Regions from separate parts of the Mesorhizobium sp. P2_F7 genome, predicted to be linked through region 1. Evidence: predicted binding sites of a transcription regulator. Region 1 holds the regulator's gene; each other region holds the start of a gene.
What was found. Region 1 encodes LexA, which represses DNA repair genes until DNA is damaged. Its sites were predicted from a motif close to TGTTCNNNNTGTGTTCNG; they were not measured.
Positions count from the first base shown of each region.

Region 2: the regulator LexA is predicted to act here: its motif matches at 3,047-3,064, upstream of AC1DZ8_RS21815 (2'-5' RNA ligase family protein).
Region 3: the regulator LexA is predicted to act here: its motif matches at 3,834-3,851, upstream of AC1DZ8_RS28625 (PA0069 family radical SAM protein).
Region 4: the regulator LexA is predicted to act here: its motif matches at 1,757-1,774, upstream of AC1DZ8_RS05045 (YifB family Mg chelatase-like AAA ATPase).

Region 1 covers NZ_JBFUFA010000004.1:718,107-725,430, reverse strand. The annotation lists gene kynU (kynureninase) at 1-933, opposite strand, end outside; gene AC1DZ8_RS17680 (GntR family transcriptional regulator) at 1,101-1,880, shown strand; gene lexA (transcriptional repressor LexA) at 2,087-2,854, shown strand; gene AC1DZ8_RS17670 (ComEC/Rec2 family competence protein) at 2,848-5,304, opposite strand; gene gltX (glutamate--tRNA ligase) at 5,428-6,852, shown strand; gene gltA (citrate synthase) at 7,034-7,324, shown strand, end outside.
Region 2 covers NZ_JBFUFA010000006.1:295,905-303,228, forward strand. The annotation lists gene AC1DZ8_RS21800 (helix-turn-helix domain-containing protein) at 1-423, shown strand, start outside; gene AC1DZ8_RS21805 (ABC transporter ATP-binding protein) at 413-1,498, shown strand; gene AC1DZ8_RS21810 (aldehyde dehydrogenase family protein) at 1,537-2,964, shown strand; gene AC1DZ8_RS21815 (2'-5' RNA ligase family protein) at 3,110-3,748, shown strand; gene AC1DZ8_RS21820 (SnoaL-like domain-containing protein) at 3,882-4,235, shown strand; gene AC1DZ8_RS21825 (hypothetical protein) at 4,531-6,057, opposite strand; gene AC1DZ8_RS21830 (SnoaL-like domain-containing protein) at 6,248-6,466, shown strand; gene AC1DZ8_RS21835 (SRPBCC family protein) at 6,551-7,030, opposite strand; gene AC1DZ8_RS21840 (ArsR/SmtB family transcription factor) at 7,027-7,324, opposite strand, start outside.
Region 3 covers NZ_JBFUFA010000013.1:145,155-152,478, forward strand. The annotation lists gene AC1DZ8_RS28595 (membrane protein) at 1-81, shown strand, start outside; gene AC1DZ8_RS28600 (4-(cytidine 5'-diphospho)-2-C-methyl-D-erythritol kinase) at 108-1,001, shown strand; gene moaB (molybdenum cofactor biosynthesis protein B) at 988-1,542, shown strand; gene AC1DZ8_RS28610 (GFA family protein) at 1,670-2,098, shown strand; gene AC1DZ8_RS28615 (hypothetical protein) at 2,088-3,062, opposite strand; gene AC1DZ8_RS28620 (glycosyltransferase) at 3,272-3,775, opposite strand; gene AC1DZ8_RS28625 (PA0069 family radical SAM protein) at 3,926-5,080, shown strand; gene AC1DZ8_RS28630 (ribonuclease HII) at 5,238-5,933, shown strand; gene AC1DZ8_RS28635 (F0F1 ATP synthase subunit B) at 6,180-6,671, opposite strand; gene AC1DZ8_RS28640 (F0F1 ATP synthase subunit B) at 6,682-7,281, opposite strand.
Region 4 covers NZ_JBFUFA010000001.1:1,075,524-1,082,847, reverse strand. The annotation lists gene AC1DZ8_RS05045 (YifB family Mg chelatase-like AAA ATPase) at 129-1,661, opposite strand; gene AC1DZ8_RS05040 (phosphotransferase) at 1,959-3,032, shown strand; gene AC1DZ8_RS05035 (aspartate aminotransferase family protein) at 3,034-4,374, shown strand; gene gshB (glutathione synthase) at 4,379-5,320, opposite strand; gene AC1DZ8_RS05025 (GtrA family protein) at 5,403-5,777, opposite strand; gene AC1DZ8_RS05020 (glycosyltransferase) at 5,782-6,786, opposite strand; gene AC1DZ8_RS05015 (GtrA family protein) at 6,911-7,324, shown strand, end outside.

The sequences.
Region 1 (7,324 bases):
CGCGATGCTCTTTTTGCGCACCAGCGCCATGTCGACATCGTTCCAGATATCGAGCGCCCCCTTGAGCGCCCGCATTGACAGCACCGGCTGCGTTCCGCACAGGAAGCGGCGGATGCCGCTGCCGACGGCAAAGCCCTGCTCGAAGGCAAAGGGCCGCGCATGGCCCCACCAGCCGCTGAGCGGCTGATGGACATCGCCATGGTGGCGTTCGGCCGCGTAGATGAAGGCCGGCGAGCCCGGGCCGCCATTGAGGTATTTGTAGGTGCAGCCGACGGCGAAATCGGCATTGGCACTGTCAAGTTCGACCGGCAAGGCGCCGGCGGTGTGGCAGAGATCCCAGATGATCAGCGCTCCGGCGTCATGCGCCTTGCGCGTCAGCGCCGCCATGTCGCGCAACTGGCCGGATTTGTAGTTGACGTGGTTGACCAGGATGACGGCGACGCTGTCGTCGATCAGATCCTCGATTGCAGGCGCGTCGACGCCCTCCAGCCGCAGCCGCGTTCCCGGCCGGGTCGATGCGACGCCTTCGGCCATATAGAGGTCGGTCGGGAAACTGTCGCCCTCGGCAACGATGACCGGGCGGTCCGGCCGCATGCCGAGGGCCGCGTGCAGCAGCTTGTAGATGTTGATCGAGGTCGTGTCGCAGACCACCGTCTGCCCCTCAGCCGCGCCGATCAGTCGTCCGAGCTGATCGCCGAGTTCCACCGGCATGTTGAACCAGCCGGCAGTGTTCCAGGCGCGAATGAGATCCTGCGCCCATTCCTGCGTGGCGGCCTGCTGCAATTCGCTGAAGACGGCCGGTGACGCGGCACCCAGCGAATTGCCGTCGAGATAGATCACGCCCTGCGGCAAGACAAAGCGTTCACGCATGGAACGCAGCGGATCGGCGGCATCCATCGCTTCGATTGCAGCGAGATCGGGTGTCATGCTCATGATCCGGCGCTCCTCCATGAACAACAGCATTCGGCGGAGCCTGTCCGCCCAAACATGCCGGCGATCTTGAGGGGTCCTCCTGGAGCTGTCAAACATTATATATAATTTACGTGATGGAAGGCTTTGATATATAATCATCAGCCGAGCAATCTGACTGATGGGTCACGATATTGAATGACGAGCAGTCCTCGAAAACGGAAACGGCCTATCGGCTGCTCAGGCGCGATATTCTTGCGACCCGGCTGGCGCCTGCTGCGCCGTTGAAGCTGAGCACGCTGAGCGGCATCTATGGCATCGGCTGGACGCCGCTGCGCGAGGCACTGTCACGACTGGAAGCCGAACGGCTTGTGACCGCCATCAGCAACCGTGGGTTTGCGGTCGCTCCCGTGTCCCGAGCCGAGCTCGAAGACCTGACGCGTGCGCGATTGGTGGTCGAACTGCCCTTGCTGGTGGAATCGATCGAAAAGGGCGACCGTCAATGGGAAGACACGGTCGTTGCCGCCCACTACCGCCTCTCACGCTGCGGGTCCGTTCTCGATGATCCCTCGGATGAGGCCGTCGATGCGTGGTACGAAAAACATGATGCCTTCCACGCGGCACTGCTCAGTGCCGCGACATCCAGCTGGCTGCTGCGTTTCAACGCGACGATCTCCGATCAACTGCATCGCCACCACCGCTTTCTCGGCCTGGCCCCGACGCTGCGCGCGGCCGCCGGCCGCGAGGACGGACACCAGAAGGCCATGGAGGCGCTGCGCGACGCCGTGGCGATCGAACACCACACCGCACTGATGGAAGCAGCCCTTGACCGCGACACTGAGGGCGCAAAAACGCTGATGAGCGTTCACATCGGCTACACGCTGCAAGTCTATGCCCAGAGTGAACCGGGCGCGGCGACGGATGCGGCGCAGCCCCGCCCGAAAAAGCGGCAGCGATCTGGCAAGGCATGAATTGGCCCGATGGCCCAGGCTACCGGCGTTTCACCCCGTTGCCGGCAAACCAGCGCGGGCGCCGATCGCGGTGCGGAACGTTACGCTGAACAAAACGTCAACGCATTCATTAAACTTTAAAAGGTTGCGGAACACAACTGGAACAGATAGTGTTTGTTCTGGGTTTGTTTTTTCCGATTCTGGTTTCAGAACCCGTGGGGGCCGCGATGCTGACGCGCAAGCAACATGAACTTCTGATGTTCATCCATGAACGCCTGAAGGAGAGCGGAATCCCGCCGTCTTTCGATGAGATGAAGGAAGCGCTCGACCTCGCGTCCAAGTCCGGCATTCACCGCCTGATCACGGCGCTTGAGGAGCGCGGTTTCATTCGCCGGCTGCCGAACCGGGCGCGCGCACTGGAAGTGCTGCGGCTGCCCGACTCGATCGCACCCGGCCTCAATGCGGCGAAGAAGTTCTCGCCAAGCGTCATCCAGGGCAGTCTCGGACAAGGCGGTTCTGGCCAGGGCGGTGTGGGGCAAAGCGGTCTCGGCCGTCAGATCAAGCCGGCCTCATCGTCGCGTTCGATGTCGGCCGGCAATGACGACGCGGTTTCCGCGGTGTCCATCCCGGTGATGGGCCGCATCGCCGCAGGCGTGCCGATCGACGCCATCCAGCACCAGACCCATTCGATCTCGGTGCCGCCGGACATGATCATGGGCGGCGAACATTACGCGCTCGAGGTCAAGGGCGACTCGATGATCGAGGCCGGCATTTTCGACGGCGACACGGTCATCATCCGCAATGCCGACACCGCCAGCCCCGGCGAGATCATCGTGGCGTTGGTCGACGAAGAGGAAGCGACGCTGAAACGCTTTCGCCGCAAGGGCGCCTCCATCGCGCTGGAAGCCGCAAACCCGGCCTATGAAACCCGCATCTTCGGGCCAGACAGGGTCAAGGTGCAGGGCAAGCTTGTCGGGCTGATCCGGCGCTACTGAGCCGGCTTAGTTTTGTACTTTTCGCGCTCCTTGTAGGGTGGCAGGCCGCGTGCTTCGCGTGAGAAGCGGCGTTGCTCGTGCCAGGGACGATAGGGCTTGTCGACGGCGAAACGTATGGCTGGCGTTGTCGCGGCCGATTGCGGATCGAAGAAGACGGCGGCACTGCCGTCGCGGGCAAGCTGCTTCTTGGTCACGACCAGCACCAGCGGGTCGCGACACGGATTGTAGGCGGTGGCGTCCTCAATGACGATCAGGCTCGCGAAAGCGCAGGCCGGTCGGGCTGTCTTGCGGTCTTTTGCCAGCGCGATGATGGCTCCGGCCGGGTGCCGGGCAATGCAGAGATCACCTGTGCAGTAGAAGGGCGAGCCGGGCGGCAGGTCGAGCGGATCGAGATCGAACCGCGTATCCGTTGCCTCGAAAATCTCAGGCGGGATAATGGTTTCCGCCCTTAGCGCGCGTTTCCAGTTGTCAGTGGTGAATTCGTTGGAGCGTTCGCGATTGAGGGCTAGCTCGCCGCCTCCGATCGGCACGGCCACCAGATGCGCATCCTCGGAGATGAGCACATCGGGCGTGCGTACCTGCGGCACCGTCAACAGGCCAGCCAGCGCGAAAGGCACGGCCGCCAGCCGAAGCCATGTGGTGGCCATGGTGGCGATGACGAGGGCGACGGCCACCAGCAGCACCGAGCGGATGGAGATCAACCCGACGGCATCGACCGGCGAACGCTCTGAAATCCAGGCGGAGATGGCGATCATCGCTGCCAGACCCTTGCCCATCACATAGAGGAACGGCCCATCGGCGCCGAATGGCATCGCCAGCGCGCTGAGGACGGCAAAGGGCATGACGATTAACGATACAATCGGCATCACGGCCAGATTGGCGAGCAGACTGAGCGGTGACACGCGCTGGAAATGCCAGATGGCAAACAGCGCCGTGGCACTTCCAGCGATAATCGAGGTCATGGCGAGGCCGCCCATGGCCAGCAGGACTTTTCGCGACAGGAAGCTGACGAAAGAGCGCCTCGCAGGCGGCGTTCTCACCCTGTCGGCGCGGTAGTCGGCCCAGCCGGCATAGGCGCCGACCAGGGCGGCGGTGGCCGCAAACGACATCTGAAAGCTTGGGCCGACCACCTCATGCGGCGACACCAGGATGACGGCGATGGCCGAGATCGCCAGGTTGCGCATGGTGAGTGCTGCGCGATCGAACAGCACCGCGACCAGCATGACCGCCAGCATGATGAAGCTGCGCTCGGCGGCAACCACGATGCCTGAAATGACGAGGTAGGCGGCGATGGAGACAAGCGCTGCGGCGGCGGCATATTTCTTGACCGGCCGACGCGAGGAGAAATCAGGAAACAACGCGAAGGCGCCGCGCAGCAACGCCATGATGGTGCCGGCAACCAGCGCCATGTGCAGGCCGGAAATGGAGATGATGTGGTAGATGCCGGTGCGCCGCATCGCCTCGTTGACCTCGTCCGGAATGCCGGCGCGCACGCCGACGATCAGCGCTGCGGCAATCTCGCCTTCGGCGCCACCGATCTTGCTCCTGATGTGGTCGGCTATGTTTTCGCGGGCGTTCTCAATGGCCGAAGAGAGGCGTGCGGTCAGCGGCGGCGGTCCCTGCGCGGCGATGGTTTTGGGATTGCCGAGAAAGAAGCCGCTGCCGCCGATGCCGGTGAAATAGCTGTCGAAGGAGAAATCGTAGCTCTCCGGCCGCACCGGACCGGTTGGCGGCAGCAGCCTGGCATAGCCGGTGATCAGGGAGCCGGCGGTCATATCAGCGGGAACGGTGCGTGCCGAGAGCCTGACCCGTTCCGGCGCGTACCGCAGCTTGGGGTAAGCGGTGGAAATCACGTCGAGCGTCAACCTGACGCGCCCGTTTTCCATCTCCTCGAGACTGACGACGCGGCCGGTCAACCGTGTTTGAATCTCGGCGCCGAGCATCTGCGTGCCGGCGCGCCAGGTCTCGACCTTGGCGGCGACGACGCCAAGCGCGCACAGCATGGCAGCCATAAGACACAGATGCGTCCTCGGCCGCGACCGGGTGACGGCAGCACAACATGCCATGAGCAGCACGATGGCGATTGGCTGGGCAAAGCCGGGCTCGTCGGGCAGCGAGAAATAGACAATGACGCCGGCCGCCAGGAAAACCGGCACCAGCAGGAAGGCAACGCCGCGGTCGAGTTCGGTGCCGGCGGCCACGGCAACGCTGCGGCGGATTGCGGGCCATGACGAACGGCGCAGCAGCCGACGCAAACGGACGGTAGGTGCGAACGCGGTGACCGGCACCGGCGCGGCGCCATCCCGTGGCAAAGCCACGATGCCGGGCTGCAGTTCGGGCAGCGCAACCGGCATCGGCTCGGCATAGGGAACATCGGCAAACAACGAGCGTTCGCTGACGCCTGCCTCTGCGCCCTCGCCCTCCTTCGCGCCCCGGCCTCGTTCAGCCATCGGGTCTGCCCCTTGCGCCACAGACCCCCTATGCTACATGAACGCGCAAAGCGCGAAAGTCCGCGCGATCACGCCCCCGCTTTCTAGCCTTGCCCGAGAATTGCCATGTCCAACAAAATTGCCATGTCCAACAGGGCGGTCACCCGTTTTGCCCCCTCGCCCACCGGCTACCTGCATATCGGTGGCGCGCGCACCGCGCTGTTCAACTGGCTGTACGCCAAGCACACCGACGGCACGATGCTTCTGCGCATCGAGGACACCGATCGCGAGCGTTCCACCGAAGCGGCAACCCAGGCCATTCTCGATGGGCTGACCTGGCTCGGCCTGTCCTGGGATGGCGGTGCCGTGTCGCAGTTCGAGCGTGCGCCGCGCCACCGCGAGGTGGCGGAGGAACTGGTGCGCCTGGGCAAGGCCTATTACGCCTACGAGACACCGGCCGAGCTTGAGGCGATGCGCGAAGCGGCGCGCGCCAAGAGCCTGCCGCCGCGCTACAACGGCGCGTGGCGCAACCGTGACGCCTCCGAGGCGCCCGCCGGCGTCAGGGGCGCTATCCGCATCAAAGCCCCGGCCGAGGGCGAGACCGTGGTGCATGACCGCGTGCAGGGCGAGGTGCGCTTCCCCAACAAGGATCTCGACGATTTCATCATCCTGCGTTCGGATGGTGTGCCGACCTACATGCATGCCGTCGTCGTCGACGACCACGACATGGGCGTCACCCACATCATTCGCGGCGACGACCATCTGACCAATGCCGCGCGCCAGACGGTGATCTACAACGCCATGGGCTGGGAGGTGCCGTCCATGTCGCACATCCCGCTGATCCATGGCGCCGACGGCGCCAAATTGTCGAAGCGGCATGGCGCCCTCGGCGTCGAGGCCTATCGCGCCATGGGTTATCTGCCCGAGGCGCTGCTCAACTATCTGGCACGCCTTGGCTGGAGCCATGGCGACGACGAGGTGATGTCGATCAAGGACATGATCGCATGGTTCGACATTGGCGACGTCAACAAGGGCGCGGCGCGCTTCGACTTCGCCAAGCTCGATGCGCTGAACGGCGTGCATATGCGCAAGATGGACGACGTCCAGTTGCTCGACATCTTCGTCGCCACGCTTCCCTACCTCGAAGGCGGCCCGGCGCTGGCTGCCCGCCTCGACGACACCAGGAAGGCGCAGCTGCTGGCCGCGTTGCCTGGCCTGAAGGAACGCGCCAAGACACTGGTGGAGCTGGCCGATGGCGCCGGCTTCCTGTTCGTCGAGCGGCCGCTGCCAGTCGACGAGAAGGCGGCAGGCCTGCTCAATGCCGATGCGCGCGCGATCCTGCGCGGCGCGCATGCGGCTTTGCAGACAGTTTCGGGCGGGTGGACGGCCGCTGCGGCGGAAGCCGCGGTGCGCGCGTTCGCGACGGCCGGCGGCCACAAGCTTGGCGCGGTGGCCCAACCGCTGAGAGCAGCCCTTACCGGCCGCAGCACCTCGCCCGGCGTATTCGACGTGCTTGCCGTGCTCGGCCGCGAGGAAAGCCTGGCGCGGATTGCGGATCAAATCGATTAGGAGCGAACTGGCCCAAGAAGATTGGCATTGAAAGGCGCGTTTCGCAGTGCAACATTAGGCCTTGGCCCAATCTGGCACGCACCTCCCAAAATGCGGTGGCGAGTTCGCGCATTCCGGTGATTTCGACGTGTCGTTTGCAGGAATTGCCTTGCCGGCATGAGGAACATGAAGGAGTTTGAGAATGAGCGAAGCTGCGACAAAACTGGAAACCGGCAGCAAGACGACGCACCCGTCGACTGCCACGCTCGAACTGGCCGGCAAGACGCACGAATTCAAGGTGCGAAGCGGCTCGGTCGGGCCTGACGTCATCGACATCGGCGCGCTTTACAGCACCACCGGCGCCTTCACCTACGATCCCGGCTTCACCTCGACGGCAAGCTGCGAGTCGGCGATCACCTTCATCGACGGCGATGCCGGCATCCTGCTGCACCGCGGCTATCCCATCGACCAGTTGGCCGAGCATGGCGACTTC
Region 2 (7,324 bases), on a different contig from region 1:
ATCTGGCCGCTCGCCGCTGCGCTCGACATCGAGCCTTCGGCGCTGATTACCGACGGCAACGATGCCGGCAACGATCTCTATTGCGTGCGCGCCGACAAACGTCGGCAGATCCCGGTCAAATCGGAAGGCATCGCCAAGGCGCTGTTGTCGCCGCCGGGCGCGACGCTGACGGGGCTCTTGGTGACGGTCGAAGCCGATGGCGGCACGGCGGATGCCTATGCGCATATCGGTCACGAATTCGGCTACGTGCTGGCGGGCGAGGTCGAGCTGGTGGTGGATTCGACAAAATACGTGCTGAAGACCGGCGACTCCTTTGCCTTCAAGAGCACGCTTCTGCATGCCTTCCGCAATCCCGGCACCGAGCCCTGCCAGATCCTTTGGGTCAACACCACGAAGCCGTCCGAGGTTCGTGATGGCGCTTGATGCTCTGGTCCGCCTGGACAAGGTCTCGAAGGTTTTTCCCGGCGGCATTGTCGGGCTCGACGCCGTCGATCTCGACATCATCAGCGGTGAGTTCATCACCCTGCTCGGGCCCTCCGGCTGCGGCAAGACCACCAGCCTGCGCGTCATCGCCGGCTTCGAAAGTCCGTCCAGCGGCAAGGTGCTGCTCGAAGGCCGCGATATCACCGCGCTCAGGCCCTTCGACCGGCCTGTCAACACCGTGTTCCAGGACTACGCGTTGTTTCCGCACATGAACGTCGCCGAAAATGTCGGCTTCGGCCTGTCGCTGCGCAAACTGTCCGGAGCCGAGCAGTCGAAGCGCGCCCGCGAAGCGCTCGACATGGTCGGCCTCGCCGACAAGCTCGGTGCACGTGTCTCCGAACTGTCGGGCGGTCAGCGCCAGCGTGTCGCGCTGGCCCGCGCCATTGTCTGCGAGCCGCGCGTGCTGCTGCTCGACGAGCCGCTGTCGGCGCTCGATGCGCATCTGCGCGAACAGATGCAGGTCGAACTGAAGCGGCTGCAGTCGCGGCTCGGCACCACTTTCGTCATGGTCACCCACGACCAGACCGAAGCCTTGTCGATTTCCGATCGCATCGTCGTCATGAACAAGGGCCGTATCGAGCAGATCGCGCCGCCGGCCACGCTCTACGACCGGCCGGCGACGAAGTTTGTCGCGAGCTTCATCGGCACGATGAACTTGCTTCAATCGCGCTTCATCGGCCGCGATGGCGATCGCCTGCGCTTCGCCGCCGGTGGGCTTTCGCTGGAGGCAACATCCGAAACCGGCGACACGCCTGCCGAGGGTGCCGAACGCACCATCGGCGTCCGTCCCGAGGATCTGCTCGCCACCACAGCGGCCGCCGCCGACACCGCGCCGGCGCGCGTTAACAGCATCGTCTTCCACGGCCGTACCTTGCGGCTGCATGCCGAACTGGGGGAGGGGTTGCCGGTGGTGATCGACGCGCCACGCCAGGCCGAAGGCTTTCAATTCAGCGTCGGCGATGTGGCGCATATCAGTCTGCGCCGTGGCGCCAACTGCCCTATGTTGCCCAACTAATCCAACCCAATCCAATCCCCACAATCGGAGCGTACCCCTTGAGCAATCATCTCAATTTCTTCATCGACGGCAAATGGGTGGCGCCCGTGGTGCCGGCGATGCTCGACGTCATCGACCCCTCGACCGAAGAGGCCTACACCAAAATTTCTCTGGGCTCGAAGGCCGATGTCGACAAGGCGGTGGCCGCCGCCAAGGCTGCCTTTCCATCCTTCTCGCAGACCAGCAAGGCCGAGCGCCTGAAGCTTCTGAAGCGCATCCTCGAAGTCTACAATGAGCGCTATGAGGACATCGCCCAGGCGGTCAGCCAGGAAATGGGCGCGCCGATCACCTGGGCACGCGAAGCGCAGGCCTGGGCCGGCCGCGCGCATATGGAAGCCACCATCAAGGCGCTGGAGGACTATGAATTCCAGGAGAAGCGCGGCGGCACCATGGTGGTCAAGGAAGCAATCGGCGTCTGCGCGCTGATCACGCCGTGGAACTGGCCGCTCAACCAGATCGTCTGCAAGGTGGCGCCGGCGATTGCCGCCGGATGCACCGTGGTGCTGAAGCCGTCCGAAATCGCACCGATCAGCGGCATCGTCTTTTCGGAAGTGATGCAGGCCGCGGGCGTGCCGAAGGGCGTCTACAACATGGTCAACGGCAATGGCCCCGATGTCGGCCAGATCATGGCCGGCCATCCCGATGTCGACATGGTCTCGTTCACCGGCTCCACCCGCGCCGGCATCATCGTCGCCAAGACGGCGGCCGAGACGGTCAAGCGCGTCGCGCAGGAGCTCGGCGGCAAGTCGGCCAACATCGTGCTGGCGGATGCCGACTTCGAGACGGCAGTGCGCAAGGGCGTCGAGGGCTGCTTCGGCAACAGCGGCCAGTCCTGCGATGCGCCGACTCGCATGCTGGTGCCGGCCGCCCGCCACGACGAGGCGCTGGCCATCGCCAAGAAGGCCGCCGAAGCCCACAATGTCGGCGATCCGCGCTCGGAAGGCACCAGGCTCGGCCCGGTGGTCTCCAGCATCCAGTACGACAAGATCCAGCGGCTGATCGAGGCCGGCATCAAGGAAGGCGCGACGCTGGTCACCGGCGGCCCCGGCCGGCCGGAGCATCTGAACCGCGGCTACTATGTCCGCCCGACCGTCTTCGGTCACGTTACGCCCGGCATGACCATCGAAAAGGAAGAAATCTTCGGCCCGGTGCTGTCGGTCATTTCCTACAGCGACGATGACGACGCCGTGAAGATTGCCAACGACACGGTCTATGGCCTCGCCGCCTATGTGCAGTCCGGCGATATCGACCACGCCCGCAAGGTGGCCGGCCAACTGCGCGCCGGCCAGGTGTCGATCAACTATCCGGAATGGGACACGTTCGCCCCCTTCGGCGGCTACAAGCAGTCCGGCAACGGCCGCGAATACGCCGACTGGGCGATCCACGATTTTCTCGAGGTCAAGGGCATCATCGGCTACGGGGCGTAGGCGGCGGGCCACAGCTCCAGTCTCAAAGGTTTGCATGCAGGCGCCGGTGCGGAACACATCGGCGCCTATTTTCTGCTTGCTATGTTCACTCTTTGTTCTAAAATCTGCGATCGGGCAGCGATGGCTTGCGCAAGGAGGAACATGGATGACCCAGCTACCCGCATTCAGGACCGCCGGAAACGGCCAGACTTCTTTTGGCTGGCAAGAGTTGGATAGACGTCGGGATGACCGGCTGTTTTTTGCAGCTCTCGTGGAAGGCGCGATAGCAGCATCGATTGCATCCCAGACCGCGCAATGGTGTCGAGAGTCGGGATTGCGAGAAAAGTTTCTTCTTCCCAAAGATCTCTTGCATATCTCCTGGGTTAGCCTTGGCGATCATGACGGATTGCCGGAAGAGCTGGTCGAAGCCGCTTGTCTTGTCGGCTCGATGGTCAAAGCAAAGCCTTTCCGTGTCGGTTTTGATCGTCTGTCGGCCTTTGGCGGTGGCGCACTGGTTCTGCGCGCCGAGGACGGCGCTCCCGAAGCTCAGGCGTTCTGGCGCGGCTTGGCTGCTATCATCACCGACAGCCCGTTTAAGCCCTTCGTCGGAAACTCGTTCGAACCTCATGTCACGCTGTTGCGTGACAAGGCGCGTGTCCCCAGCGTTCGCGAACGGCCCATTGATCCCATTGGTTGGACCGTGCGCGATTTTGTACTGATCCACAGCGTCCTGGGACAAGGCCGATACGAGGTTGTCGAGCGTTGGCAATTGACCGGCCAAGACGATGCCCAGCCGGCAATGTGATGGCCCAAATCGTCGTCACATAGCTGTGCTATATCCATCGTCCTGACACACTCTGTCAGCTGCCGTGCGGGCAAAGGTGGCGGGCCAGCGAAGACTTCCCTACTTGCAGTGCGTCTGAACAGGAGGAACACAAATGACCATCGCAGATATTGCCAAGGATTTCACCGAGCTGCTCCAGCAGGGCGATCACCTGGGTGCTGGTGAAAAATACAATGCCGACGACATCGCCAGCTACGAAGCCATGGAGGGGCCAATGGCAATCGTCCATGGCAAGGAGGCCATCAGGCAGAAGGGCGAATGGTGGCAAGCGAACAATGAAGTGCATGGCGGCTCGATCGAGGGCCCCTATGTCAACGGCGACCAGTTCGCATTACGCTTCAAGTTCGACATAACGCCCAAGGAGACCGGCGAGCGTGTCACCATGGACGAGGTTGGCGTGTACACGGTCAAGAACGGCAAGATCACCGAAGAGCGCTTTTACTACTAGGGCGTTTCACCGTTTCACGGAAACGGCGAACCGCTCTATCCCTTTGTTTTACACAATTCCGGACGGAAAACCGATCACACTTTTCCTGGAATTGCTCTAAGCCGGAATGCCGCCGGCTTCCGGCTCGCTCGCGTGATTTGGCGGCTGGGACACCGTCCTGGCCGCCAGGCGAAAAGCTCAAATCGTCTTCACATACTGCGCCAGCTAATCGGCAACTGAGGCTCACTACATAGACGTCGAACTGATCAAGGCGACGCTCTCACAATGCGCGATCTCCTCAAGATCAAACAACTAGCTAAAATAGATTTCGGCATAGGGCCGGTTTGTTTTCGGGCTGCCAGTTCCCCTGTTTTGCGTATGCAGTGAAATTCGCCGCCGATTCGCGTCTGGCATAATGGGAGAATATCGCGCGGAACGCTTCATTCTCGCTGAAGAACGCGACGAGATCGAAAGCCCCGGCCTTTGACCTGCTCAGATCATCCACAAGGATCACGTCAGGTGGATTGCACATGAGATCGTCGGCCGTTTCAGTTCGAACTTTATCGGCCATTGCCTGCAGCGTAGGCGTCAGCCGGCCGGTCGCTTTCAACTGCTTCGCCATCACGATCGTCATCCAGAAGCTGAAGTGCCTCGAAGGCCAGACGAGGCCTTGGTTCTCGATCATGGGCCAGATGTTGCTTGGAGTTGCAGTGAGCATGATCACCGGAGAGCCGGGCGGGACCGCGTGAAGTAGAGCCAGGACTGGTTCTTCATTGGAATTTCTGTATGGGCCTACAAAAACGGCAAGGAGAATTGGTATTGATCCAACGACTATGATCGCGGTTTGTCGGATCGCCGCGGCGATTGTGCGTTCATGCATGTTCAGCATTGCGCAAAGCGCGAAGAAAGCCAGCCCGGTCACCGGCACCGTATGATACCGAAATCCTTTCTGCTGTGCGAAATATGCGAGGGCAAATCCAATGGCCGCCAAGCCTGCCGCAATCGATTCAGATGGTGCCCGCTTCCGGAGGCAAGCGATGACGATCGCCGCGAGGCCCCAGAAAATAATGCGCGGCGTGAACAGTTGCGCTTGGAGTGAACTGTTGTAGCCGTCGTAGGCCGCTGCAAGCATAGGCAAGATCGTTCGGAGGTATTCTTGCGCAAAGACCAATATCGCTACCGCATAGGCCGAGGCGGCGGCTCCCAACACCAACGTTTCGGGTCGGAAAAGTCTCCAAGCCCGTCGCAGCCGGAATATGAGCCAGAGCTCCAGTAGGATCGGCACCACGACAAAATAGTGCTTCAGAGCGAAGCCGGCTGCAGCCAGGGCACCGGCAGTCGCGGCTGTCTTCAAAGACACCACGGCGCCGTCCGCCCGCCGCGCAATGAGAAAGGCATATGGCAATGCCCCGATGAGCGCCAACTGCTCGCGTTGCCCGAAGTCGGCCAGCGGGATGAGCAGCATCGAAAGACCCGCCGCACTCAACAGGACCATTCTTCGGCCGGTTGTGTCATCCGATGTGGCGGCAAGGGTCGTCAAGGCGAGCGCCGCGAACGCCGTGACTGCTGTCACGACCGCAGCGCCGGCGGTTGCGCCGAGAATTTGAGCCATGCGCTCAATCGGAACCGCCATCCAGAACCAAAGCGGAGGATTCAGCTCGACAATCTCGCCATAGAGTTTAGTCCCGCCGATCAACTGTCGGGCGACCCACATCTGGTAAACTACATCATGCGAAAGCGACATCCCGAGCATCAGAGCCCAGCTGACGCACAGCGAAATTGCCAGGATGCCTTCTGGCCAACGGCGACGCATGGTGGCTGTTCCGCTGCGGAAGACAAACATCGCAGACCCTGGGAGAAGGGAAAGGTATCGAGATTTGACAATGGATGGGCGGTCACTTGGCCCCATATGCATCCGCCCGAGGTGACCCCTCCACGTTAGCATCTTGCCGACCCAGACGCAAAACGGGATCAGGCGCACCATTGATGGCGTTAGTCGTGTCCCATGTGCGTAGCTTGGCGAGATACCGCCCATCAACGAGGCACTCAGGCAAAAGGGCGAGTGGTGGCAAGCCAACAATGAAGTGCATGGCGGCTCGATCGAGGGCCCCTATGTCAACGGCGACCAGTTCGCATTGCGCTTCAAGTTCGACATAACGCCCAAGGCGACAGGCGAGCGTGCCACGATGGACGAGGTTGGCGTATACACGGTCAAGGACGGCAAGATCACAGAAGAGCGCTTCTATTACTGAGAGCGGGATACCGTCGGCTTCCGGCTCGCTTGCATGATTTAACCAAGGCGGCCAGGACAACGTTCCTGGCCGCCTGCGACAAGCTCAAATCGTCTTCACGTACTGCGCCAGTTGGCCGGCCACCGTGCCCCAGCCGTCGAAGAAACCCATCTCTTCATGATTGTCGCGGGTGGCCGCGTCGCGGTGGATGGCGGTGGCCGTGTAGCGCGTGCCTTTGCCGTCCGGACGAAGCGAAATCACCGCAGTGATGAAGGGCTCGCCTGACGGCCGGTAGCCCGGCAGCAGCGCATCCGTCCACACCAGCCGCTCGTTCTCCACGATGTCAAGATAGCAGCAACGACGGTCGTTGACCTCTGTCCCGTCGGGCGACTGCATGCGGGTGCGGAACAGCCCGCCTGGCCTGAGATCGATTTCGCAATCGGTGACCAGCCAGGGTTTTGGGGTGAACCATTGCTTGACGTGCTCCGGCACCGTCATGGCGCGCCACAAGAGTTCGCGCGGCGCGTCGAGCTTGCGCTCCAGCGTCAGATCCAGTCTCGGGTCGGGCTTGAAGGGATAGCTCACTTTTCCTGCTCCTTGAGGCTCATCACATAGGCGTCGAATTGATCGAGGCGCCGCTCCCACAGCGTGCGCTGTTCGGCCAGCCAGTTTTCGGCAAGCTGCAGCGGCTCGGGCGCCAACTGGTAGGTCCTGGTGCGGCCGATCTTTTCCGATCGCACCAGCCCGCAGCCTTCCAGCACCTTGAGGTGCTCGATGAAGGACGGCAGCGCCATTCCGAAAGGCTGCGCCAGCTCGCTGACGGAGGCCGGGCTGCGGTTCAGCCGCTCGACCACGCGCCGCCGCGTCGGGTCGGCCAGC
Region 3 (7,324 bases), on a different contig from region 1:
GAAAAGCAGGCGGCCAACGGCACGAACGGTACGCTGGTCCAGGATCCCAAGACCGGCGAATATCGCCTGGCCAAGGACTGAGCATCATCCCGCTTGCAGCTGATACGGTGGATGTCGCAGCCCGGACGTGGCTGGCGCCTGCCAAGATAAATCTGGCGCTGCATGTCACCGGCAGGCGTGCCGACGGCTATCATCTGCTCGAGAGCCTGGCCGTCTTCACCCGCTTCGGCGACAGGGTCGAGATCGAGCCTGCCGAAAGCGACCGGTTCTCCGTAGCGGGCCGCTACGCGACTTCTGTACCGATAGACGACAGCAATCTGGTGGTGAAGGCGCGCGAGGCGCTGCGCAGGCAGGCAGGCCTGCAGAGCACGCCTCCGGTTGCCATCCGGCTGGAAAAGAACCTGCCGGTCGCCTCGGGCGTCGGCGGCGGCTCGAGCGACGCGGCGGCGGTGATGCGCGGTCTTGTCCGGACATGGGGGCTCGACATCGGCGAAGCCGACCTGGCGCGGATTGGTCTCACGCTCGGCGCCGATGTGCCGATGTGCCTTGCGGCAAAACCGCTGGTCGCGCGCGGTGTCGGCGACGAGCTGTCGCTGGTGCCGGATTTTCCCGCGCTGGCCCTGGTGCTGGTCAATCCCAGCGTCGAAGTCTCAACGCCCGATGTGTTCAAGGCGCTCGATAGACGCGACAATGAAGCGCTGCCGCCGCTGCCGCGCGCATTCGACTTCCACAGCGTCCGCAACTGGCTGGAGATCACCCGCAACGATCTCGAGGCCGCTGCGCAGGCGATCCAGCCGCCCATCGGCAGAGCGCTTTCCCTGCTGAACCGGGCCGGGTCAGGATTTTCGCGCATGTCGGGGTCCGGCGCGACGTGCTTCGGGCTGTTCGAGACCGGCAATGTCGCCAAGCGCGCCGCCGCCGAGATCCGCAGCCGCGAACCGGACTGGTTTGTCGCCGCGACGCGAAGCATCGCTTCGGAGGGAACCGATGGCCAAAATTGACGAGAGCCGCCCCTTCATCCCGGTGCGCATCGCAGTGCTGACGGTTTCCGATACGCGCAGCCTGGCCGACGACAAATCCGGCCAGACGCTGGCCGACCGCATCGCCGAGGCCGGCCATGTGCTGGCCGACCGCGACATCGTCACCGACGACCGCGACAGAATCCGCGATACGGTCCTAGCGTGGTCGCGAGACAAAGAGATCGATGTCGTCATCACCACCGGCGGCACCGGCTTCACCGGCCGCGACGTGACGCCGGAGGCGCTGGAGCCGATTTTCGAAAAGCGCATGGACGGCTTTTCCGAAGTGTTCCACCGCATTTCCTACGACAAGATCGGCACCTCGACGGTGCAGAGCCGGGCGACCGGCGGTGTCGTCAACGCCACCTTCGTCTTCGTGCTGCCAGGCTCACCCGGCGCCTGCAAGGATGCCTGGGACGGCATCCTGAAGCCGCAACTCGACTACCGCCACATGCCCTGCAACTTCGTCGAGATCATGCCACGCCTAAATGAGCATTTGCGGCGCGGCAAGGCCGGTTCGTAAAGCAAGGCGGATAGCGGTTCAGCGCTGCCTTTGTCAGGCAAAACGCTGCTTGCGCCTTCGAAGGGTCATTTCCTGCGAGCGACCCAAGGCGTAATCTGCCGCGAGGTCTTCAAGGCGGAAAGACACAATGAACGCACATCGCGGCGGCTGTCATTGCGGCAACATTCACCTGACATTCGAAACCGACATCGAACCTGCCGAGATAGAAATCCGCGCCTGCCAATGCGCTTTCTGCGTCCGGCATGGCTCGCGCGCTGCCGCCGATCCGCAGGGGCGATTGATCGTCTCGGTCGAGGACGAGGCGCGATTGCACCGATACCGGTTCGGCTTGCGCACCGCCGACTATCTCATCTGCCGGGACTGCGGCGTCTATGTCGCGGCTGTGACCACCGACGGCGACGAGGCACGAGCGATCGTCATCGTCAACGCGCTGGACGACCGGCCGCGGTTCAGCCGCGAGCCGGTCCCAATGGATTACGATGCCGAAAACCGCGAAGGCCGTATCGCCCGGCGGCAGGCGCGCTGGATGCCGGTGGAGATCAGGATCACCGGATGACCGGTTCGCCGTGGAAGCGGCGGCGCGAGGGCGGCGACACGCCGAAGCCGACCTCCATCATCAGCCGCGGCGTGCGCGACGGCACGGTGCCCATGTGGAAGCCGAATGGGTCCTCGACAAAGCCGAGACCGGCCTCGCCGGTCAGCGTGACCGGGCTGTCGTCGCCATAGACCTTGAGCACCTCTTCGGCCGGATGGCCGACCAGCAGCGTCAGCTGGTGTTTTAGACTGCGCCTGTTGTGGCTGCCTTTGACATAGACATGCGGACCGGTCCCGGCATCGCAAGGCTTCAGGTAGAAGAAGAATTTCAGCATCCGCCAGTCGTCGAGATCGAAATGGTATTTGCCGAGCGAGGCGAGGTTCTTGTCGGCATCGGAGGCCTCGCCGGTCGGAAAGCTCCACCAGACGCGCGTGGTGATCAGCTTGGCCTGCCCGCCCAGATAGTTCTGGGCAATGTCGAGCAGCAACGGATCGTTCTGGATGGCAAGTGCCGCCTTGCAGCCGAGGATGCGCTCGAAATAGTGACCGCTGAGCAGCGAGCGGCCGAAACGCTTCTCGGCCCCGGCATGATCCCCAGGCATGAATTCGAGCCGGCGATCGAAATTGCCGAAGCATGGCGTGCTCTGTGCGAAGCTGGCGATCTCCTCATGGACTGCCTGCGGCAGGACCAGGCCTGAGAACAACCCATCGGTGCGCAGCGTTTCGACGATCGACTTGAGCTCGACGCCCCTGAACATCGTCGCTCCGACACTCTGCGCCGGGCGCGCGGCTCTGGCGCCCAGCCAGTGCAGCTTGCGCGCCGGCATGGTGCGGGCAAGCATGAACATCGGCAGCCAGGCTGGATTCTCGCGCATATCCTTGAGATAGGTCGGGATGCGCACAGCGATGCGGCGGAGCAGGCTGCCATTGCGAGCGATAGCTTCCAGGCTGGCGGCGCCTGATTTGTCAGCGGTCGAAAGGTTCATCGGGGTCCTCAGGTATGAACGGAAGCCGACACAGCGTCGGTTGCTCACCGCTCCGGCAATACCCAAACCCAATTGTCCCGCACTGAGGGGAATGCTACCCCCGCGTAATATTTTGTGCAATGCACAACAGGCAACGCACCTGCAAAATTCACGCGGGCTAATGAATGGGCAACGCTTCGGGCGCCCGCGAACGGCCGAGCAAAAGCACCTTACTTGGGCGGCGCCACCCAGATCTCGGCATTGAGCCTCTTCGTCGCCAGGCCGCGAGCGATGGCCTCGGCGCTACGGGCGCTTTTCGCCAGGGACGAAGCCTGCCGCTTGCTGATGACCAGACCTTCGGCCAGCGCCCGGTTTCCCTGGAGAACCCGCGCCAGGAACGGTGTGCGGCTGCCGCGCGAACGGGAAAAGCGCGCCGGCATGGTTTGCCGCGCCGTGTGGGCGACAACGTCGTCGATCCAGCCTTCCGAAAGCCGCGCGCCAGGTTCCAGCAACAGCAGCCAGTCGCCCTTCGCCTGCCGGATCCCGGCGGCAATGCCACCGGCAACGAAGTGGCAGCCGGCGTGGTCGGCGACCCGATGCGTCTGGTCGGTCGAGCCGGTGTCGCAGACGATGACATCGCGCACCACGCCCTCCACCGCGCCGCCGATCAGCGAGGCGAGCGTGCGGGCAAGGCCCTCTTCGTCATCACGGGTTTCGATGAGAACGCTGAGCATTTTAGCCGAATAGCGGAAAGCCTCGCGAAGCGCCAGTTTTGCATTGCACAACAAAAAAAGTTCTTGCTTTGTTCTCATCGGGAAAATAGGATTATTTTCATGAACAGACCGAATCGACAGCCGGCAGATAGTCCCTGGGAGAGGGCCAAGATGGAACATATCGTGCGTGCGGACATTGCAGCCTTCGGAGCAGGTCGAGCCGAGATGGCCAATGCAATGATCGAACAGAGCGGCATGCGCGTGCGCCCGGACCGCAACCGCGGCCGTTCGGCTGGGATCAACCCGTCCGGCCGTTTCGAGCCGGTCAGCCGGCATGTGTTCGACGATGGCTGGAATTCGCTGGAGGAACTGCCGCCGTTCAAGACCGAAGTGCAGGTCGAGAAGCCGCGCACCATCATCACCCGCAACGAATCGCCCGACATTTCCTTCGACCGTTCGATCAATCCCTATCGCGGCTGCGAGCATGGCTGCGTCTATTGTTTCGCACGGCCGACGCATTCCTTCATGGGCCTGTCGCCAGGGCTGGATTTCGAATCGAAGCTGTTTGCCAAGCCGGATGCGGCGCGGCTGCTCGACAAGGAACTGTCGAAGGACGGCTATCAGCCGCGTACTATCGCCATCGGCACCAACACCGATCCTTACCAGCCGATCGAGAAGCAGTACCGGATCATGCGCGAGATCCTCGAAGTGCTGGAGGCGCGCGGCCATCCGGTCGGCATCGTCACCAAGTCCGCTCTGGTGACGCGCGACATCGATATATTGTCGCGCATGGCCGAGCGCGGGTTGGCCAAGGTGGCGCTGTCGGTGACGACGATGGACCGCATGCTGGCGCGCACCATGGAGCCGCGCGCGTCGACGCCGACCAAGCGGCTGGAGGCGATAAGGCAGCTTTCGGATGCAGGCATTCCGACCTCGGTCATGGTGGCACCGATCATCCCCGGCCTGACCGACCAGGAGATGGAACGTATCCTCGATTCGGCCTGCGCCGCCGGCGCCCGCGAGGCCGGCTATGTCATCCTGCGCCTGCCGCTGGAGGTGGCGCCGATCTTCAAGGACTGGCTGCTGCGCCACTATCCCGACCGCTACCGGCATGTGATGTCGCTGATCCGGTCGATGCGCGACGGCAAGGATTACGATTCGGAGTGGGGCAAGCGCATGAAAGGCGCCGGACCCTATGCCTGGCAGATCGGCCGGCGCTTCGAGATCACGGCCAAGCGGCTCGGCCTCAATGCCGAGCGGCGCACGCTCAGGACCGACCAGTTCGTCGCCGCCGCCAATGCGACCGAGCAGCTGATGCTGCTGTGAAGATCCCTCTCCTGCCCGGCGTCGTCGGCCGGGCAGGAGACCCAAGTATCCCGTCCGGCCTGTCCCCCGGCCTGCAGACGGTGCCCTCCCGGTCTTGCCCCACTCGACCCTGGAGGGACTTGCGGAGAATCGGAGCCGATGCGAACCTCGCCGCAACATGGCTCGCGCGCGTTCCGATTCTCCGCTTCTTTTCGAAATCGTCGAGAAGCCCGACTTCTCCTTCGAGACGAAGGCGATGGCCGAAGGTCTGTGGCCTGTGGCGGGCATGGACGAGGCCGGTCGCGGTCCGCTGGCCGGACCGGTGGTGGCGGCAGCCGTGATCCTCGATCCCGCCAACATTCCCGACGGGCTCGACGATTCCAAGCGGCTCAACCATTTGCAGCGCGAGGCGCTGTTCCTGAAAATCCTCGGTTCCGCGCTCGGCGTGTCGATGGCCTCGGTGAGCGCCGAAGGCATTGACGGCAGCAACATCCTCAAGGCCAGCCTGGAGGCGATGCGCCGAGCACTTGCCGGCCTGCCGATCCAGGCAAAGCTGGCACTGGCCGACGGCCGCGACGTGCCGCCGGGTCTCCTCTGCGAGGGCCGCGCGCTGATCAAGGGCGACCAGCGCTCGCAGTCTATCGCCGCCGCCTCGATCGTCGCCAAGGTCATGCGCGACCGCATGATGTGCGGCTGCGGCAGGCACCACGAGCGCTACGGGTTCGAGGTCCATATGGGCTACGCCACGGTGAGGCATCGCACCGCGATTGAAGCGCATGGGCCGGTGGCACGGCTGCACCGAGCGTCGTTTGCGCCGTTTCGGCTGGGTGGGGTTGAGGTGGTGGAAGAAGAGGGTCTTGTGTTGGACAGCTAATCTCCCCCCTTGAGGGGGAGATGTTGCCAAAGGCGACAGAGGGGGTCGGTCCGACCGGGCGCCACGCCATTTTTCAGCGAAGAAGGCCAGCGCCTGACGCGCGGCGACCCCCTCTGGCCTGCCGGCCATCTCCCCCTCAAGGAGGGAGATTTCGCGCACCACCGCCTTCGCCAATCTCCATAGCCGCAACAACAAAAAAGCCGCCAGGTCACCCGGGCGGCTTCATGTCTGCGATTCAAATCCCGCTCAGTTCAGCTTGGCCTTCACATCCTGCAGCGCGGATTTGAACAGGTCGGCGCCGGCCTTGGCATCGACCTTGACTGCCAGCAGCGCACGCGCTGCCTCGACGGCGATGTCGACGGCACTGGCGCGCACTTCGGCGACGGCCTCGCGCTCGGCCTGGCCGATCTTCTGCTCGGCAAGCGCGGTGCGGCGGGTGACGTAATCCTCGGTCTTCTTGTGCGCCTCAGCGGCAAGCATCTCGGCCTCGCGCTTGGCGGCGGCGACAATTGCCGCGGCCTCCTGCTCGGCTTCCTTGCGCTTCTTCTGGTACTGGCCGAGCAGCTGCTGAGCCTCTTCGCGCAGCTTGCGGGCTTCATCAAGCTCGTTGCTGATCTTGGCTGCACGGGCGTCGAGCGCCTTCGCGATCAGCCCCGGTACCTTGATGTAGACGGCGGCGCCGAGGAAAATGATCAGGGCGACGGTGGCCCAGAGTGTTGCGAGAGATGTGGCGTCCATGATGCGCTCCTCACCGGGCCACGGATTTGACGGCCGCCGCGATCTCGGCCTTGCTGGCCTTGCCGCCGACAAGCGCATCGACGATGGCCGAAGCGGTGTCCTCGGCGATCGTGCCGACTTCCTTCATGGCGTTGGCCTTGATGGAAGCGATGCTGGCCTCGGCCTCGCCGAGCTTTTTGTCGAGCGCGGCCTCGACCTTCTTGCGGGCAGTTTCGGCTTCGGCCTTGGCGGCGTCGTTGGCCTGCTGGCCGATCGCATTGGCCTTGGCCTTGGCTTCCGCCAATTCCTGCTCGTAAGCAGCAACGGCAGCGTCAGCCTCGCCCTTCAGCCTGGCGGCCTGGTCGAGGTCCTGCGTGATGCGATCGCTGCGCACGTCGATGATGCCGCCAAGGCGCGGCATCACCACCTTCTTCAGGAACAGGTAGAACAGCCCGAACGTGATCGCCAGCCACAGAAGCTGCGACGGGAACGTCGCCGGATCAAATGGCGGGAACGTGCCGTGCGCCTCAGCGGGCACGCCGGTACCGGAATGCGTGTCGCCTTCCGTGCCGGTATGAGCGCCTTCAGCGGCGGGTGCGGACTCTTGCGCAAAGGCAGATGTCACGAACATGGACTATCCCCTGATATCAGGCATGGCCGCAGGGTAGCGGCCG
Region 4 (7,324 bases), on a different contig from region 1:
CGGTTTATTTGCTTCCATGCCGGCTAATCCTGGTTTGTACACGCTACGCCTGATGCGGCGTCCAGTAAACGAAGTGCGGCACTCGCTGGCCAGCGTGTGCAGGTCGCACATTGAGATGTGCGGCGCCGTTACGCCGCCTGCGCCACGCGCTCCGACATCATGCGATAGGAAATCGCCTCGGCCAGATGGATGCGGCCGACGGTTTCGCTGGCGTCGAGGTCGGCGAGCGTGCGCGCCACTTTCAGCACCCGGTGATAGGCGCGTGCGGAAAAGCCGAGTTTTTCGCTGGCGTCCTTCAGCAGCGACAGGCCGGCTGCATCCGGCACGGCGATGTCTTCGATGATCGAAGGCGAGCAATGCGCGTTGGTCGTCGCGCTGGTGACGCTGAGCCGCTCGAAACGCTCGCGCTGGATGGTCCGCGCTCGCGCGACGCGCAGCGCAACCGCTGCGCTTTTCTCCGCCCGATCCGGCCGGATCAGGTCGGCGGCCGACACTGCCGGCACTTCGATCCTGAGATCGATGCGGTCGAGCAGTGGGCCCGAGATGCGCGCCTGGTAGTCGGTGCGGCAGCGCTCGCCGCGCAGGCAGCGATAGCCCGGTTCGCCCGCCATGCCGCAGCGGCACGGGTTCATCGCCGCCACCAGCTGGATGCGCGCCGGATAGGTAACGCGGTGGTTGGCGCGCGCGATCATGCAGTCGCCGGTCTCCAGCGGCTGGCGCAGCGCGTCCAGAGTCTGCGGCGAAAATTCCGGAAACTCGTCGAGGAACAGCACGCCGTGATGGGCGAGCGAGACCTCGCCCGGCCGCACCCGCAAGCCGCCGCCGACCATCGCCGCCATCGAGGCCGAATGATGTGGCGCGCGGAACGGCCGCCGATCGGTCAGCTTGCCTTCGCCGAGCTCGCCCGCCACCGAAGCGATCATCGAGACTTCCAGAAGCTCCTTCGGCGCCAGCGGCGGCAGGATCGACGGCAGCCTTTGTGCCAGCATCGATTTTCCCGAGCCTGGCGGGCCGACCATCAGCAGGTTGTGGCCGCCGGCTGCCGCCACTTCCAGCGCTCGCTTGGCGCTCTCCTGGCCCTTGATGTCGCAGAGGTCGGGCAGGTCGCGCGCCGAGACATGGATGCCGGGCTCGGGCCGTGACAGGACTTGCGTGCCGCGAAAATGATTGGCAATCGCAATCAGGCTGCGCGGCGCCAATATGTCGAAATCCTTGCCCGCCCAGGCCGCTTCCGGCCCGCAGCCGAATGGGCAGATCAGGCCCTTTCCCTCTGCGTTGGCGCCGATCGCCGCCGGAAGCGCACCGGCAACCGCGGCAATGGTGCCGTCGAGCGACAATTCGCCGAGCACGACATAGGAGGCGAGCATGTCGCCCGGAATGGCGCCCAGCGCCGCCATCAGGCCGAGCGCGATCGGCAGGTCGTAATGACTGCCTTCCTTGGGCAAATCGGCCGGAGCGAGGTTGACCGTCACCTTCTTGGACGGCATCGACAGGCCTGACGCATGCAGCGCCGCCTGCACCCGCTCGCGGCTTTCGGCCACCGCCTTGTCGGCCAGGCCGACGATCTGCATGCCGACCTTGCCTGGCGCGATCATCACCTGGACATCGACCGGCACGGCCTCGATGCCCTGGAAAGCAACCGTGCGAACCCGCGCCACCATGTTTGTCTTGAGCCCCTCATGACGGCTCACCCTGGCCTTATGTTCAGGCCGCGAGCGATGCTGGCACAAGACAACCACAGATTTCAGGCTTAGGCAAGAACATTACAGGAACATGTGTTGGCGGCACGCGGTATCGCTTCGCGCGGGGATCTCGCAGTGTTCACCCGCCGCGGCGCTTGGCATCGCTCGTGGAAACAGCGGCGATGATGCTGCCAAACGATATTCGCCTGTAGGCATAGCGACCAGGGAATCGGAAACGGATGTACCTCTCGCCACCGCGCGTCTTGGCGCTTTCCAATGTCCAGGTTCGATCCAAGAATGATTTCCATCCCCGACCTTGAGGGCCCGCTTTCCTCGAAAGCGCCAGCGACGCTTGCCGACGAGGCCGAGCAGATCGGTCTTGATGTCTTCGGCGTCAGCGCGCAAGCCCAGGTGCTGACTGCCGAGCGCGACATGAATTTCCTGCTGACCACGCTGGACGGTGCGAAATATGTCTTGAAGATATCAAATCCCGCGGAAGAGCCCGCCGTCACCAATCTCCAGACGAGCGCGCTGCTTCATCTCGAGGCAACGCGGCCAAGCCTTCGCGTTCCACGCATCGTGCCGGCGCTGGACGGCAGCGTCGAGCCACCGATCGCGCTGCGGGAAGGCCGCACCAGCGTGGTTCGGCTGCTGAGCTACCTCTCGGGCGTGCCGCTCCATGCGCTACCCAGAACGCGTGGCGTGCGGCAAAATCTGGGAACCCTGCTCGCCGAGCTCGATATCGGGCTTCAGAACTTCTCCCATCCCGCGCAGAGCCACAGCCTGCCGTGGAACAGCATGGATCTGCCAAGGCTGGAGCCGCTGCTCGGCACTGTCGAGGATGAGGCCCTGCGCGGCTTGGCCGAGCGCGCCATCCGCGACTTCGCCGATGTCGTTGCGCCGGAAATTCCCAGCCTGCGAGCGCAAATCATCTACAACGACCTCAATTTCTACAATGTGCTGATGGACCAGACCAACAATGAGGCGGTGGCCGGCCTCATCGATTTCGGCGACATCATCCACGCGCCGCTCGTCAATGACGTCGCGGTCGCCGCCAGTTACCATTTCTCCGACGCCAGAGGCTCGCTGCTTCCGCTGGAGGAGTTCATTGCGAGCTATCACCGGCGGCTGAAGCTCACCGATGCCGAGATCGCGCTGGTGCCCTTTCTCATCGCCTCGCGCATGGCCACGACCGTGCTGGTCGCGTCGTGGCGGGCGAGTTCGCATCCCGACAACAAGCACTATATCCTTCGCAACAGGCCCAACGCCCAGGCGGGGCTGTCGGCGCTGCTCGGCCAGTCGAGGGATGAGAAGCGCGCCTGGATCAACGGCGTCTGTGGAAAGGCATGAAATGAGCAGCGCGCGCGATACCAGCATGGCCAATGCCTTCATTCCCGGAAGCTCGCCGCTCCCGCAGACCATGCACGCGCTGGTCGAAAGGCGTGAACGCGTCCTCGGCACCGCGTACCGGCTGATGTACCAGGAGCCGATCCATGTTTCGCGCGGCGAGGGCGTCTGGCTGTTTTCGCCCGGAGGCGAGAAATATCTCGATGCCTATAACAACGTATCTTCGCTCGGCCATTCGCATCCTGCCGTGGCGCAGGCGATAGCCCGGCAAGCCTCGGTTCTCGCCACCCACACGCGCTACCTCCAGGATGAGATCCTCGACTATTCCGAGCGGCTCTTGGCGACGTTTCCGCCGGCCATCGACAATGTCATGTTCACCTGCTCCGGCAGCGAAGCCAACGACCTGGCCTACAGGGTCGCGAAATACCAGACCGGCGGCACCGGGGTGATCGTCACCGAGACGGCCTATCACGGGATAACCGACGCAGTGTCGCAGTTCTCGCCGTCGCTGAGTCCGAACGTGCCGCTCGGCGCGCATGTCTTCAAGGTTCCGGCGCCCGACAATTATCGCCTTGGCGCGGAAGCCGCCGCCATTTTCCTGAACGGCGTCGATGTGGCGCTGGATGCGATGGTCGCGCGCGGCATCAAGCCGGCGGCGCTCATCGTCGATTCCATATTCACCAGCGACGGCATATTCGCGGAGCCGCGCAATTTCCTCGCCGCGGCGGCGCAAAAGATACGCGCGGCCGGCGGTCTCTACATCGCCGATGAGGTCCAGTCGGGCTTTGGCCGCACCGGCACGCAGATGTGGGGCTTCGAGCGCCACAATGTGCTCCCCGATCTGGTCACCATGGGCAAGCCGATGGGCAATGGCTTCCCGGTCGCCGGCATTGCCGCGCAATCCCAAATCATTCGCGAGTTCGGCCTTAACGCACGTTACTTCAACACTTTTGGCGGCAATGCCGTCGCCTGCGCGGCCGCCATGGCGGTTCTGGAGACGATCCAATCCGAAAGGCTGATGGATAATGCCCGCCAGATGGGTGATGCGCTTCGGTTGCGGCTGGCGGCACTCAGCGCCCGGTATCCTCAAATCGGCGACGTGCGCGGCGCCGGCCTGATGATCGGCGTCGAAATCGTCGCTGCCGATCGCGCGCCCGACAAAACGGAGACGACGCGACTGGTAAACGGCATGCGCAAGCGCGGCGTCTTGATCAGCTCATGCGGCGCCGGCCACAATGTGTTGAAGATCCGCCCGCCGCTGATATTCCAGCCGGAGCACGTCGATATTTTTGTGGCGGCATTCGAGGCCATTCTCAGCCGATCCGAGACCGCCGGACCGCTTTGAGAAACTATTTCCGCTTTGCTTCCACCGCATCCCAGAACAGGCTGGCGATGTCGGCGCCGCCGAAACGTTGCACTTCGCGCACGCCGGTCGGCGAGGTCACGTTGATCTCGGTCATGTAGTCGCCGATGACGTCGATGCCGACGAGGATGAAGCCGCGTTCCTTCAGCGATGGTCCGATGCGGGCGCAGATCTCGCGTTCGCGCTCCGTCAGCTCGGTCTTTTCGGCGCGGCCGCCGACATGCATGTTGGAGCGTGAATCGTGGTCGGCCGGGACACGGTTGATGGCGCCGACTGCCTCGCCGTCGATCAGGATGATGCGCTTGTCGCCCTTGCGTACATCCTTGAGATAGCGCTGCACGATATAGGGCTCGCGCGACAGCTGGGCAAACATCTCGAGCAGCGAGGCGAGGTTGCGGTCGTCCTCCTTGAGATGGAAGATGCCGGCGCCGCCATTGCCGTAGAGCGGCTTGACGATGATATCGCCGAACTCTTTTCTGAAGGCGGCGACCTCCTGCGGGTCCTTGGTGATCAGCGTTTCCGGCATCAGGTCCGGAAATTCGGTGACGAAGATCTTTTCCGGGCTGTTGCGCACCCAGGCCGGGTCGTTGACCACCAGCGACTTCGGGTGGATGCGCTCGAGAATGTGCGTGGTGGTGATGTAGTTCATGTCGAAGGGCGGATCCTGGCGCAGCAGGATCACGTCCATCTCCGAGAGATCGGTGCGCACCTTGTCGCCCAGCGAAAAATGATTGCCCTTCTCGTCGCGGAGCTTCATCTCCTCGATGCGGGCAAACACCTTGCCGCCCAGCATCGACAGCCGGTCGGGCGTATAGTGAAACAGCTGGTGGCCGCGCCGCTGTGCCTCCAGCGACAGCGCAAACGACGTGTCGCCGGCGATCGAGACGGTGGAGACATGGTCCATCTGGACGGCGATTTTTAGCGGCATCTTCGGTCTCCGGCGCGGTCGACGACAGCCGATATAAGGAACTCAGCGCCTTCTGCCAATCGTGCTTGCTTGGCCCAGACCCTCAGCGGTCGAAGACGAGCCGCGAATAGCCGAGGAAGGACAGCGCCATGGCCACCAGCGAGGCGATCGCAAGTGCCGCCAGCGGCGGCATTTCCGGCAGCGCGAACAGGATGGCGCAATAGACGAGATAGTTGACGATGCTGGTGGCGATGCCGACGCCGCCATAGCGCGCGCCCTCCTTTGCCATGCCGCGGCTCGACGGCGAAAAGGTCAGGTGCCGGTTGATCTGCCAGGTGACACACAGCGCAAAGCCGATCGACAGCACGCGCGCGACGAGGGGCCCGAGCGGCGTCACCGCCAAAACAAGCCAGAGTGCGGCGGCATCGGCGACGAAGCCGACGCCGCCGGCCAAGACAAAGCGGGCGATCCGGCTCACGGCCTCAGGCTGCCCGGGGCGTCTTGCCCGGTTCGGCCGTCGCGGTTTCATTGGTACGCTCGCGCCGTTCGACCCGGCCCGACGGCACCGAGAGATAGAAGATGCGCTTCTGCTCGGCGCGTCCGCGCGAAACCGAATCGAGGATCAGTCCGGTCACCATCGCAAGCATCGACAACAGCAGCAGGCCGACCGACAGCACCCAGGTCGGCATGCGCGGCACGAGGCCGGTCTGGGCGAACTCGATCAGCACCGGCGTCATCAGGGTAAGGCTCGATGCCAGGAAGAAAATCGCGAAGGCGCCGAAGAAGCGCAGCGGCTGCGTCTCCTTCATCAGCATGGCGAACATCCACAGGATCCTGGCGCCGTCGCGATAGGTCGACAGCTTCGACGACGATCCCTCAGGCCGGCGGCCATAGTCGAGCGCGATCTCGCTCACCGGCAGCTTGAGCTGCGAGGCATGCACCGACATTTCGGTCTCGATCTCGAAGCCGCCGGAAACGGCGGGAAAGCTCTTGACGAAACGCCTGGAGAAGACGCGGTAGCCGGAGAAGATGTCGGTGAAGTCGGTGCCGAACAGCCGCTTGTAGAGGCTGTTGAAGATGCGGTTGCCGAAGGCATGGCCGGAACGGCCGGCATCGTCGGTAACGCCGCGCCTGGTGCCCACCACCATGTCGCAGCGCTCGGTCTGCAGGATGTTGATCAGCTGCGGCGCATCTTCCGGCGAATAGGTGCCGTCGCCGTCGGCCATCAGATAGATATCGGCATCGATGTCGGCGAACATGCGCCGCACGACATTGCCCTTGCCCTGGCGCGGCTCGCGGATGACGATGGCGCCGGCCGCGCGGGCCTTTAGTGCCGTCAGGTCGCGCGAATTGTTGTCATAGACATAGATCGTGGCCGACGGCAGCGTCTCGCGAAACCCCCGCACCACCTCGGCGATGGTCAATTCCTCATTGTAGCAGGGCAGGAGCACGGCAATGGCCGGCTCGTGGCGGACTTCGTGCGGCATTTCCGTCTCCCGATGCCCGGCGGAGCCTCCGGCCGCGCTCAAATGCGGCCTCGCTCAGGCGACTTTACTATTTATTGAAGCTGTTAAGGCTAGGTTTAAGTCGAGCTTCTTTCCGACAAAGGCCATGACGATGAACGCAGCCAAGGCGGGTGCTTCCTCCTGGAAGTCCGATATGACGCTGGCGCTGCTTGCCATGCTGGTGGCGCTGGCCGTCAATGCCACCACCGGCTTTCGCGAATTGAGCAATGCCGGCGGCGACAATGACAGCTTGCTGCGGCTGGTCGAGGTTCGCGACATGCTGGCCGGCCAGGGCTGGTTTGACCTGCATCAGTACCGGATGGGGCCGGAAGGCGGCTTCGTCATGCACTGGTCGCGGCTGGTCGATGCGCCGCTCGCCGCCATCATCCTCGCCGCCTCGGCGCTGACCGGCAGCACGGCCATGGCCGAGGCGATCGCACAGGTGCTGTGGCCGGCGCTGCTGTTTTGCCTGGCGGTGTTCTGCCTCGCCCGCGCGGCGCGCAGCTTCGCCGGCGCCGGC